DNA from 3 places in the Cereibacter azotoformans genome. Region 3 is predicted to be linked to each of the others. Evidence: riboswitches for the same ligand, from Rfam matches in the RefSeq annotation. Region 3 holds a riboswitch; each other region holds the start of a gene.
The links. A riboswitch is a leader RNA that binds a small molecule or an ion and turns the genes downstream of it on or off. The one in region 3 is predicted to bind cobalamin.
Positions count from the first base shown of each region.

Region 1 (3,267 bases), on a different replicon from region 3:
CCCGCCGCCAGCCAGCCAAAGGTGATGTGGAGGAGCAGCAGAAGCCGGTTCGCCCGCACCCGCCAGCCGCGCCAGCCCGCAAGGCGCAGGCCCTGCGCGATCCCCGCGCCGACGAGGCAGAGGGCCGAGACCGTCTCCTCGCCCAGGAAGGCCAGCGCCAGCGCAAGCCAGAGCAACCCCAGCGCGCACCAGCCAAGGACGGGTCGCGGTGCGGGGTCGGGCGCCGGGCTTTGAACCTGCCGCAGCCAGTTCAGCGTGAAGGCCGGCACCATCCGCCCGCCGATGATCGAGATCTTGAGCGCGAAGAACATCCAGCCCACGCGCACCATGGTGGCCGCGTCGGGCAAACCATCCGTGAGCGCGGCCCGCAGATAGAGCGTCTCGGCCAGCCCGTAGGCCAGGACCCCTGCCCCGAAGCCGATCTTGGTCCAGCGCCTGGCCAGCAGCGCCTCGCGCAGCAGCATCCCGGCCAGCGCAAGGAAATAGGCGCAAGCCGCGGGCTGGATCAGCCAGATCGGCGCCGCGGGCCAAAGTCCCGCCAGCACCAGCGCCACCCGCGCCAGCAGCCAGAGCGCGACCAGCGCCATCAGCGGCCGCCCCGACAGCGGGTCCGACCCGCGCCATCCTTGCGCCGCGGTCAGGAAATAGCCGCCGACCGCCGCCGAGCCGAGCCCGAAGAGCATCTCATGCCCGTGCCAGAGGCCCCATGTGCCCAGAACCGGCGCGGCAAGGCCCAGAGCCTCTCCCCACTGCCACCAGACCAGCGCCGCAAGCGCCCAGAGCCCCGCGCCCAGAAAGAGCGGCCGGTGCGGCGCCAGCCAGAGATCATGCAGTCGCGTCATGGGTGCGTCCTTTACGTCCGCCCTTCTGCCGCGACCGGCGCGGCTTGTGAAGCCGTCCCGCGTCCTCTCGTCCCGGCCCTCCGCGTCGGCTTGACAAGGGCGGCCCTTTCGCTCACCACTGCCGCCGCGCTGGTTCCTGTCCGCAAGCGACAGGCGAAGAGGGAATGCCCCAGAGGCAGCCGCCCCCGCGACCGTGACCGGAGAGGTTGTCCATGCCACTGGCCGAAAGGCCGGGAAGGCGGACCGCCGCGGGACCGCAAGGCCCCACATCCGCAAGCCGGGAGACCTGCCAGCGCTGAGACTTACGGGCGGACGGGGTGTTCCGCGGCCGGTGGACCGAGGTGCCGCCTTGTGCCGCCTCCCTCCCCTGGATCGGGCCCCTTTTCCGCCGCAGGACAAGGGACGGCCGATGACCGTGACGCTTCACGTCTGCACCACCTGCCGCGCGGGACAGCCCGTGGCCGAGGGCGATGCCACGCCGGGCCTGCGGCTTCATGCCGCGCTCGCCGCCGATGCCCCCGAGGGCGTCACCGTCCGGCCCGTCGAATGCCTGTCCGCGTGTTCGCAGGGCTGCGCCGTGGCTTTGTCGGCGCCCGGCCGCTGGAGCTATGTCTATGGTCGCCTCGAAGAGGCCGACGCACCCGCGATCCTCGAAGGCGCCGCCGCCTATGCGGGCGCCTCCGACGGCATCGTGCCCTGGCGCGAGCGGCCCGAGATCTTCCGCAAGCAGTCGCTTGCCCGCCTTCCCCCCATCGGAGAGATGCCATGACCGACCTTGCCAAGATCCCCGTCACGGTGATCACGGGCTTCCTCGGCGCCGGAAAGACCACGCTGATCCGGCACCTGATGCAGAACCCGGGCGGGCGCCGCCTTGCGGTCCTGGTCAACGAGTTCGGCACCGTGGGCGTCGATGGCGACCTGATCCGCGCCTGCGCCGACGAGAACTGCCCCGACGAGGCGATCGTGGAGCTGGCGAACGGCTGCCTCTGCTGCACCGTGGCCGACGAGTTCATCCCCACCATCGAGGCGCTGATGGCGCTGCCCAGGCGCCCCGATCACATCCTGATCGAGACCTCGGGCCTTGCGCTGCCGAAGCCGCTCCTGAAGGCCTTCGACTGGCCCGCCATCCGCTCGCGCATCACGGTCGATGGCGTGATCGCTCTGGCCGATGCCGAGGCCGTCGCCGCGGGCCGCTTTGCCCCCGATGCCGACGCCGTGGCCGCGCAGGCCCAGGCCGAGGGCGCTGATCACGAGACCCCGCTCTCGGAAGTGTTCGAGGATCAGCTCGCCTGTGCCGACCTCGTGCTTCTGACCAAGGCCGATCTCGCGGGCGAGGCGGGCCTTGCCGCCGCGCGCGCGGTGGTCGAGGCGGAATCGCCGCGGCCGATCCCGATCCTCGCCGTGACCGAGGGCGCGGTCGATCCGCAGGTGATCCTCGGGATCGAGGCCGCGGCCGAGGACGATCTCGCCGCCCGCCCGTCGCACCATGACGGGGCCGACGATCACGAGCACGACGATTTCGCCTCGACCGTGGTCGATCTGCCCGAGATCGCCGATCCCGAGCGTCTGGCCGAGGCGATCCGGGCGCTCGCGACCGAGCGCAACGTCCTCCGCGTGAAGGGCCATGTGGCGGTTCAGGGCAAGCCGATGCGGCTTCTCGTGCAGGCGGTGGGTGCGCGCGTCCGCCACCAGTTCGACCGGCCCTGGAGCGGCGCGCGGCAAAGCCGCCTCGTCGTCATCGCCGAGCGCGGCGATCTGGACGAGGCCGCGATCCGGCAGGATCTTCTGGCACGGATCGGCTGAGCCATGCATGTCGTCTTCCGCGAAAGCCACGGGCTCGAGGAGACTGCGACCCCGTTCGATCCCGGCCAGACGCCCGCGGATCTGGTGGTCCTGTCCTTCTCCGACAGCGATCTCGGGGCCTTCGCGGCGGGCTGGCACCGGGCGAAGGGCGGCCTGCCCGCGACCCGGCTTCTGAACCTCGTGGCGCTGCGCCATCCGCTCTCCATCGACACCTACGCCGAGACGGTGCTGGCCCATGCCAAGGCGATCCTGATCCGGCTGATCGGCGGCGAGAGCTACTGGAGCTACGGGCTGGCCGAGGTGCAGGATCTCTGCCGGCGCCGCGGGATCGCGCTGGCGGTCCTGCCCGCGGACGGGCGCGAGGATCCGGCGCTCGATGCGCTCTCGACGCTGCCGGTCTCGACGCTGCGGCGGCTGTCGGCGCTCTGCGATGCAGGCGGCGCGGTGGCGGCGCAGGCGGCGCTGGCGCAACTGGCGCTGGCGGCGGGGCTCTATGCGGGCCCGGTGCCGGGCGAGAAGCGGATGCCCGACATGGGCTGGTATGACCCCGCCCGCGGCGTGATCCCCGAGCCCGAGGCGGACAGCGCGCCGGTCGTCGTCGTCACCTTCTACCGCAGTTACC
Region 1 covers NZ_CP090021.1:1,359,907-1,363,173, forward strand. Annotated here, with positions in the region: gene LV780_RS06830 (NnrS family protein) at 1-842, opposite strand, end outside; cobalamin riboswitch at 956-1,150, shown strand; gene LV780_RS06835 (DUF1636 family protein) at 1,252-1,611, shown strand; gene cobW (cobalamin biosynthesis protein CobW) at 1,608-2,645, shown strand; gene cobN (cobaltochelatase subunit CobN) at 2,649-3,267, shown strand, end outside.
Region 1: it holds a riboswitch for cobalamin, as region 3 does, so the genes downstream of both, LV780_RS06835 (DUF1636 family protein) here and LV780_RS20995 (hypothetical protein) in region 3, are expected to answer to the same signal.

Region 2 (3,267 bases), on a different replicon from region 3:
CCGCGACCGTCACCTGCCCTTCGGGCCCGCCCTCGACCGCGAGTTCGCCCCCCGCCTCGAGCGTGACGCGCCCTCCCGCGTGACGCGCGGGCAGGAAGTTCGTCTCGCCGATGAAGCTGGCCACGAAGCGGTTGGCGGGCCGCGTGTAGATCTCGCGCGGGGGGCCGATCTGGAGGATCCGGCCCGCACTCATCACCCCGATCCGGTCCGACATGGTCAGCGCCTCCTCCTGATCGTGGGTCACGAAGACGAAGGTGATGCCCGTCTCGTGCTGGAGCCGCTTCAGCTCGATCTGCATCTCCTTGCGCAGCTTGAGATCGAGCGCCGAGAGCGGCTCGTCCAGCAACAGAACCCGCGGCTGCGGCGCCAGCGCGCGCGCCAGCGCCACGCGCTGCTGCTGCCCGCCCGACAGTTGCGCCACCCTCCGCCCCGCCAGCGCCTCGAGGCGCACAAGCGCCAGCATCCGCGCGGTGACATTCCCGATCTCGGCCCGCGGCTTGCCCTGCATCCTGAGCCCGAAGCCCACGTTCTCGGCCACCGTCAGGTGCGGAAAGAGCGCGTAGCTCTGGAAGACGGTGTTGATCGGGCGGCGGTTCGGCGGATCGGCCGTGATGTCGCGCCCGTCGAGCAGGATCGTGCCCGAGGTGGGCGCCTCGAAGCCCGCGATCAGGCGCAGAAGCGTGGTCTTGCCGCAGCCCGAGGGCCCGAGCAGGGTGAAGAACTCGCCCCTGCGGATCCCGACCGACACATCGTCCAATGCGCGAACGGCCACCTCTCCCTGCCCGAAGGCCTTGACGACATTGCGCGCTTCGACGGCTGTGGGTGCGGTCAAGGAGGGCCTCCGTGCAGGTCTTCCTGCGAGGTTAGGCGGCGGCTCGGCGCGAAAGCAACCGTCGTGCTCGGAAATCGACCAAAGGGGCAGGAAGCTGCCTCGGCCGGGCCGCCGCGCGCACGCTTTCTGCGCAGCGTGTGAGCGACGCTCCCGTGGCCTTCGGGGCGCACCGGACCGCAGCCGGAGGTGCCCGCGTCGATACGGAGCGGCGAGGATTGGCCTGCGGCCGCTGCACATGGCGCGCTTGACAGCGGCGACACTTGTCCTATTGAGAAACGGCTTCGGTTCCGGCGTCATGCCGGATGAAAAGGGAACGCGGTGAGGGGTGCCCCTCCAAATCCGCGGCTGCCCCCGCAACTGTAGGCGGCGAGCGACGACCGATCACGCCACTGGGGTTCCCCGGGAAGGCCGGTCCGAGCGAAGACCCGCGAGTCAGGAGACCTGCCGGAGCGATCACCCTTTCCTGCGCGCGGGGCGCGTGCGGGAGGCGGTCCAGCCGCTTCAGGTGACGCTTTCACCGTCGGCGGAGGGGCCTCCTTCCCACGACATTGCGACAGAGGCAGCGTGCTGCCGGGAAGGAATGAAGACAAAATGAGGAAGACCGGCATTTCAATGATCGCGCTGGTTGCGGCGATACCGATCCAGACGGTGGCCGAGCCGGCCGAGGACGAGACGGTGATCCCGCTTGACCGTATCATCGTCACCGCCAACCGCACCGAGACCAGCGCCAACCGCGTAGGGTCCGCGGTTGCTGTGCTGACCTCGGAGGATCTCGATGCCGGCGGTGACCTTCTTCTGGCCGATCAACTTTCGCGCCTTCCCGGCGTCAGCACGACGGCCAGTGGGCCGGCAGGGTCTGCGACCGAGGTTCGCATCCGAGGGGCCGCGCCGCGCTACGTTGCGGTGTTCGTCGATGGCATACGGGTGGACGATCCGACCAACATCGCGCCCTCCTTCGACTTCGGCAGCCTGACCGGTGTCGGGGTGGGGCGCGTCGAGGTGCTGCGTGGAACGCAATCAGCCCTTTATGGTGGATCTGCGGTTGCGGGCATCGTCAGTGTTCAGAGCCTGCGCCCCGTGAGCGAGGGCTTCAGCCAAAGGATCCAGGTTGAGGGTGGGAGCTACAATACGCGACGGCTCGCTTATGACCTTGGCTATCTCTCTGACAGGTTGGAGGCGCGCCTCTCTCTCGGCCATGTCAAGAGTGACGGGTTCTCGGCTGTCGACACGTTGCCCCGAGACCCGTCGCTCGATTCTGACGGGATCGAGGCAAACCGGCTTGGGTTCGGGCTGCGCTATGACCTGACCGATGAGATGGTTGTCGGCCTTGATGCCTTCGGCCAACGAACCACCGCGGACTATGATGGATGGTGGCAGGAAGATGCAGTGCAGAAGCGGCACGAAGCCGGCGCGCGCCTTTATGCTGAATGGGCGCATGGCGCGAGCGTCCATACGTTCGAGGTCAGTCGCTACGAGCTGGACCGCGACCTGTTCGAAGGCGCGCCGGGCGCCGACTTCTACCATTCAACCCGCACCACATTTGGTTACAAGGGCGTAACCGATGTTGGCACGCGGCTGCAGTTTGTCTACGGCGTGGACAGCATGCGGGAGACCGGCAGGACTGCCGGCATGGTCGACGGGATGGATGCGCGTACCACAGGCCTCTACGGCCAAGCTCAGTGGGCCGCTACCTCGGATCTCGATCTGTCGCTGGCAGTGCGTGGCGATCACAACAGCGAGTTTGGCAACTTTGCCAGCGGTCGCCTGTCGGGCGTGTGGCGCCCCACCGAGACGTTGGCCCTGAGAGGTGCCGTGGCACGTGGTTTTCTCGCGCCGTCCTTCTACCAGCGTGCGGGCGCCGCGGAATGGGGCATTGCACCTGCGTCCGATCTCGATCCGGAACGGAGCCTGAGCTACGAGTTGGGTGCGGATCTGGATCTCGCTTCAGGGGCGTCCGTCGGATTGACGTTCTTCCAGCTCGAGATCGACAATGCGATCACCTATTGTGGCAAATTCACCTCGCTGACCTGCGACTCGGAATTGCCCGACGGCTTCACCAACCGCTACGAGAACCGGGAAGGCCTGTCTCGAAATCGCGGGGTCGAGCTGGAGGCATCAGTTCCTCTAACCGAGAGGCTCAGCCTTGCCGGATCCTACACCTATACGGATGCCCGTGATCCCTCGGGCAACCGCCGGAGCCGCGTGCCCTACCATGATGCTTCGCTCACGCTTCAGGCGGCACTCGTCGAGGACGTGAGCGGGCAACTGGGGCTGACGCATATATCTGGTCGTCCGACAGGCGACGGTGACAGCTTCACTGTGGTCAATGCGGCACTCGCTTGGGACCTGGCGCTCGACACAAGCGTGACGCTGCGCCTCGAGAACCTGCTCGACAAGAGCTATCAGGAGGTTGCCGGCTATGGCACATCCGAGCG
Region 2 covers NZ_CP090021.1:1,237,490-1,240,756, forward strand. Annotated here, with positions in the region: gene LV780_RS06215 (ABC transporter ATP-binding protein) at 1-832, opposite strand, end outside; cobalamin riboswitch at 1,098-1,295, shown strand; gene LV780_RS06220 (TonB-dependent receptor plug domain-containing protein) at 1,424-3,267, shown strand, end outside.
Region 2: it holds a riboswitch for cobalamin, as region 3 does, so the genes downstream of both, LV780_RS06220 (TonB-dependent receptor plug domain-containing protein) here and LV780_RS20995 (hypothetical protein) in region 3, are expected to answer to the same signal.

Region 3 (3,267 bases):
ATCGTGTGGCGGGTGCCCGAGGCATCCACCAGCGCCTCGCCCAGCACCATGCAGCCGCCGCATTCGCCATGCACGGGGCGGCTTTCGGCGTGGCGGGAAAGGCCCACGCGGAAGGTCGTGGCGGCAGCAAGGCGGCCGGCGTGCAGCTCGGGATAGCCGCCGGGCAGCCAGACCAGATCGGCCTCGGCGCCCGCGTCCATCGCCCAGCCGTCGAGGTTGCAGGACGGCCGCCCCGCCGCCACCCGATGAAAGGCCGGGTCGATGTAGTCCGGCCCGTTCTTGAAGGGCTGCACCGCCAGCCCCGTCTCGCTGAACGCCCGCAAAAGCCCCAGCGTCACCGTGGTCTTGCCCACACCCGAACCGGGCGCGGCGATCATCAGCCCCGGCGGCAGCGGGCCGGGTTGCAATGCACCGGCCTCGCCCGCCGAGGGTATCCCGTCCTTCCGCATCCGAACCTTCCCGTGTCGGAGGAACGACGCGCGACGGCGGCGAGAGCCGGAAACCGGAACCCGTCGCCGGAACACCCCGTCCGGTCAGCTTCATGTGGCTGGCAGGTCTCCCGGCTTGCGGATCCCGGGCGTCTGCCCGACGGGCACCCCGCCTTCCCGGCCCTTGCAGGGCCAGTGGCATCGGGGCGACCTCTCCGTTCACGGTCGCGGGGGCGGCTGCGCCAACGGCCCTTGCAGACCGCATCGCATTCCCTTTTCACCCGCCGAGGCGGGCACCAGCCCGACGCTGCTGCGCTTCGAAATTGTCGATGTCAAATGGACGGATTGCCGCGGATCCAGGGCGCACATTTGACCGTACGATACCTGAACGGTCGGCGGCAGCCGCGCATCCGGTGCCGGCAACCTGCTGTGGACATTGCGCGTGCGGCATGAGAATCTCGTGCTGATGGTGTTCGGCTCTCGCGAGTCGGATGAAAAGGGAATGCGGTGCGCCCTGCCGGGCAAGGCCGCAGCTGCCCCCGCAACTGTGAGCGGCGAGCGAGACCGGAAAAGCCACTGGGCTCTGGCCCGGGAAGGACCGGCCGAGCGGTGACCCGCGAGCCAGGAGACCTGCCATCTCCGGTGCCTTCGCGCACCGCAGTCACCTCAACCCGGGCGGGGCGCCCTGGGGCGGAGACCGCGATGAGCCTGACGCCACACCCGCGATCACCGTTGTCGACCAGCGCTCCGCCACCTGCGCGGAGGGCGCATCGTTGCTCGAACTGACAATCCATCAACTTCATGCCGATGTCCCGCCCGAACGGGCGCGCGAACTTGCGATGCTCGGCTACATGCAGTGGCTCGGCGGACTGCCGGCCGGTGCAAGCTACGTCGCCGAGGCTTGCCGGGCACTGGCCAAGGCTGCGCCCTTCGTTGCCACGGCACCGGGCGTGCAGGCGTTCTGCACCATTCTCGCCCTGTCGATCGCAAGGCCGCTGGCGCCGCTGGATCTCGCGCTTCCCGCCTCACGCCGTCGCGGCGGCGCGCGGATGCGCCGTGCGGCGCTCTGATGGCAGAACCTCGAGGGACACTCGAGGGACAGAGGAAGCCAGCCGCGCCAGCCTGACAAGTCTCGGCTGCGCCCGCAGCGGCGAGGAGATCGGCCTCTGGGCGGCGCCTCGGAGGCCGAGCGAGCGGCGATCTGAAACGCGCTGCCGGCGAGGTGCGACGCGCTCGGGATCGCCTGCCGGCGCCTGCCGCTGGGAGCGCAGGAGATCCGTGACTTCCCGGCTTGCCGGCGTGCTTCGCCCGCGCGACCGCCAGCATCGGCTCGGAGAAGTCGAGCGCAGTCACGTCGTGGCCAAGGTCGTGGACCAGCCGCGTCACTTCGCCGGTACCGCAGGCCAGTTCCAGCACTCGTGCGGGCGCGGGACCGAGGTGGTCACGCATCGGCTGCGCCCAGGCGTGCGCCTCCGGTCCCGGCGCGATGCGATGGCCGAAGGCGAGGTCGAAGGTCGCCGACCGCCGCGACCAGTAGTCCCTTATGTCCTCGACGAGGTCATGGTTCGCCTTCATTCTTCCCCCTGTGCGAGGATCGCCTCGAACCGGTCCCGCGCGCGCGCCGGCAGGTCGTCGGGCAGCACCGGGGCGGGCGCCTCGCCCACCTCGATCAGCATGACCATCCCCATGGCGAAATGCGGGCTGCACTTGATGCCGTAGACCCCGGGCACGTTCACCGTCACGGTGAAGTCCTCGTTGATCCGCGACTTGAACGGCTCGGCGCCGTCGGGGATCATGCCGTCGATGGTGGCGGCGTTGTGGCTGGGCTGGGCGGGAAGGAATCGCACGGCGTCGCCCGGCGCGAGGCTCAGCCGGTCGGGTTCGTAGATCATCGGCCCACGGTCGTTGCGGTTGAACATGCGGACCTCGTGGGTCTCGGCCCAGGCCGGAGAGGCGAGAAGGGCGGCGAACAGCAGGGCTGCGGGTGTCATCGGGTCAATCCTCGAGGCAGCGGAAACGGAAGTGGGTCGTGGCGTCCGCGGGATCGAGGAGCGCCGTGGCGCGGACGCGGAAGATGTCGGCGAGGCGCGCGGGCGTGAGCACTTCGGCGGGCGGGCCGCAGGCGGCGAGGCGTCCGCCCTCCATCACCGCTAGCCGGTCGCAGCCCATCGCCTGGTTCAGGTCATGGAGCGCCATCACCACCGTCACCGGCAGCCGGCTGACGAGGCGCAGGAGCGACAGCTGGTGGTGGATGTCGAGATGGTTGGTCGGCTCGTCCAGCATCAGGAGCCGCGGCCGCTGCGCCAGCGCGCGGGCGATCTGCACCCGCTGCCGCTCGCCGCCGGAAAGGGTGGACCAGCGGCGCCGGCCCATCGCGGTGAGGCCGACGACGCGAAGCGCCTCGTCCACGATGGCGGTATCCTGCGGCCCGAACGGCGCCAGCGCCGAAAGCCAGGGTGTGCGGCCCAGTTCCACCACATCGCGCACCGTGAGAGCCTCGGAGGTCTCGGCGATCTGCTCGACGAAGGCGATCGCCCTTGCGACGTCGCGACGGCTCAGGGTGTTCAGGGGAATGCCGTCCAGATGCACCGCTCCCTCGGGCCGGGGCGCGAGACCGGCCATCAGCCGCAGCAGCGTGGACTTTCCCGAGCCGTTCGGCCCGATCAGGCCGAAGGTCTCGCCCGGCACGATCTCGAGCGAGACGCCCGCGACGATGGTCTGCCTGCCCGCGCGCCAGCCGAGGTTGGTGGCGCGCAGCCTCATGCCCGCCCCCGGTTGCGCATGAGGATCAGCGCGAAGCCCGGCGCCCCCACCAGCGCGGTGACGACGCCGATCGGCA
Region 3 covers NZ_CP090024.1:32,131-35,397, forward strand. Annotated here, with positions in the region: gene LV780_RS20990 (nucleotide-binding protein) at 1-449, opposite strand, end outside; cobalamin riboswitch at 533-744, opposite strand; cobalamin riboswitch at 879-1,080, shown strand; gene LV780_RS20995 (hypothetical protein) at 1,202-1,498, shown strand; partial or broken gene LV780_RS21000 (methyltransferase domain-containing protein) at 1,722-2,003, opposite strand; gene LV780_RS21005 (pseudoazurin) at 2,000-2,419, opposite strand; gene LV780_RS21010 (ABC transporter ATP-binding protein) at 2,424-3,191, opposite strand; gene LV780_RS21015 (FecCD family ABC transporter permease) at 3,188-3,267, opposite strand, start outside.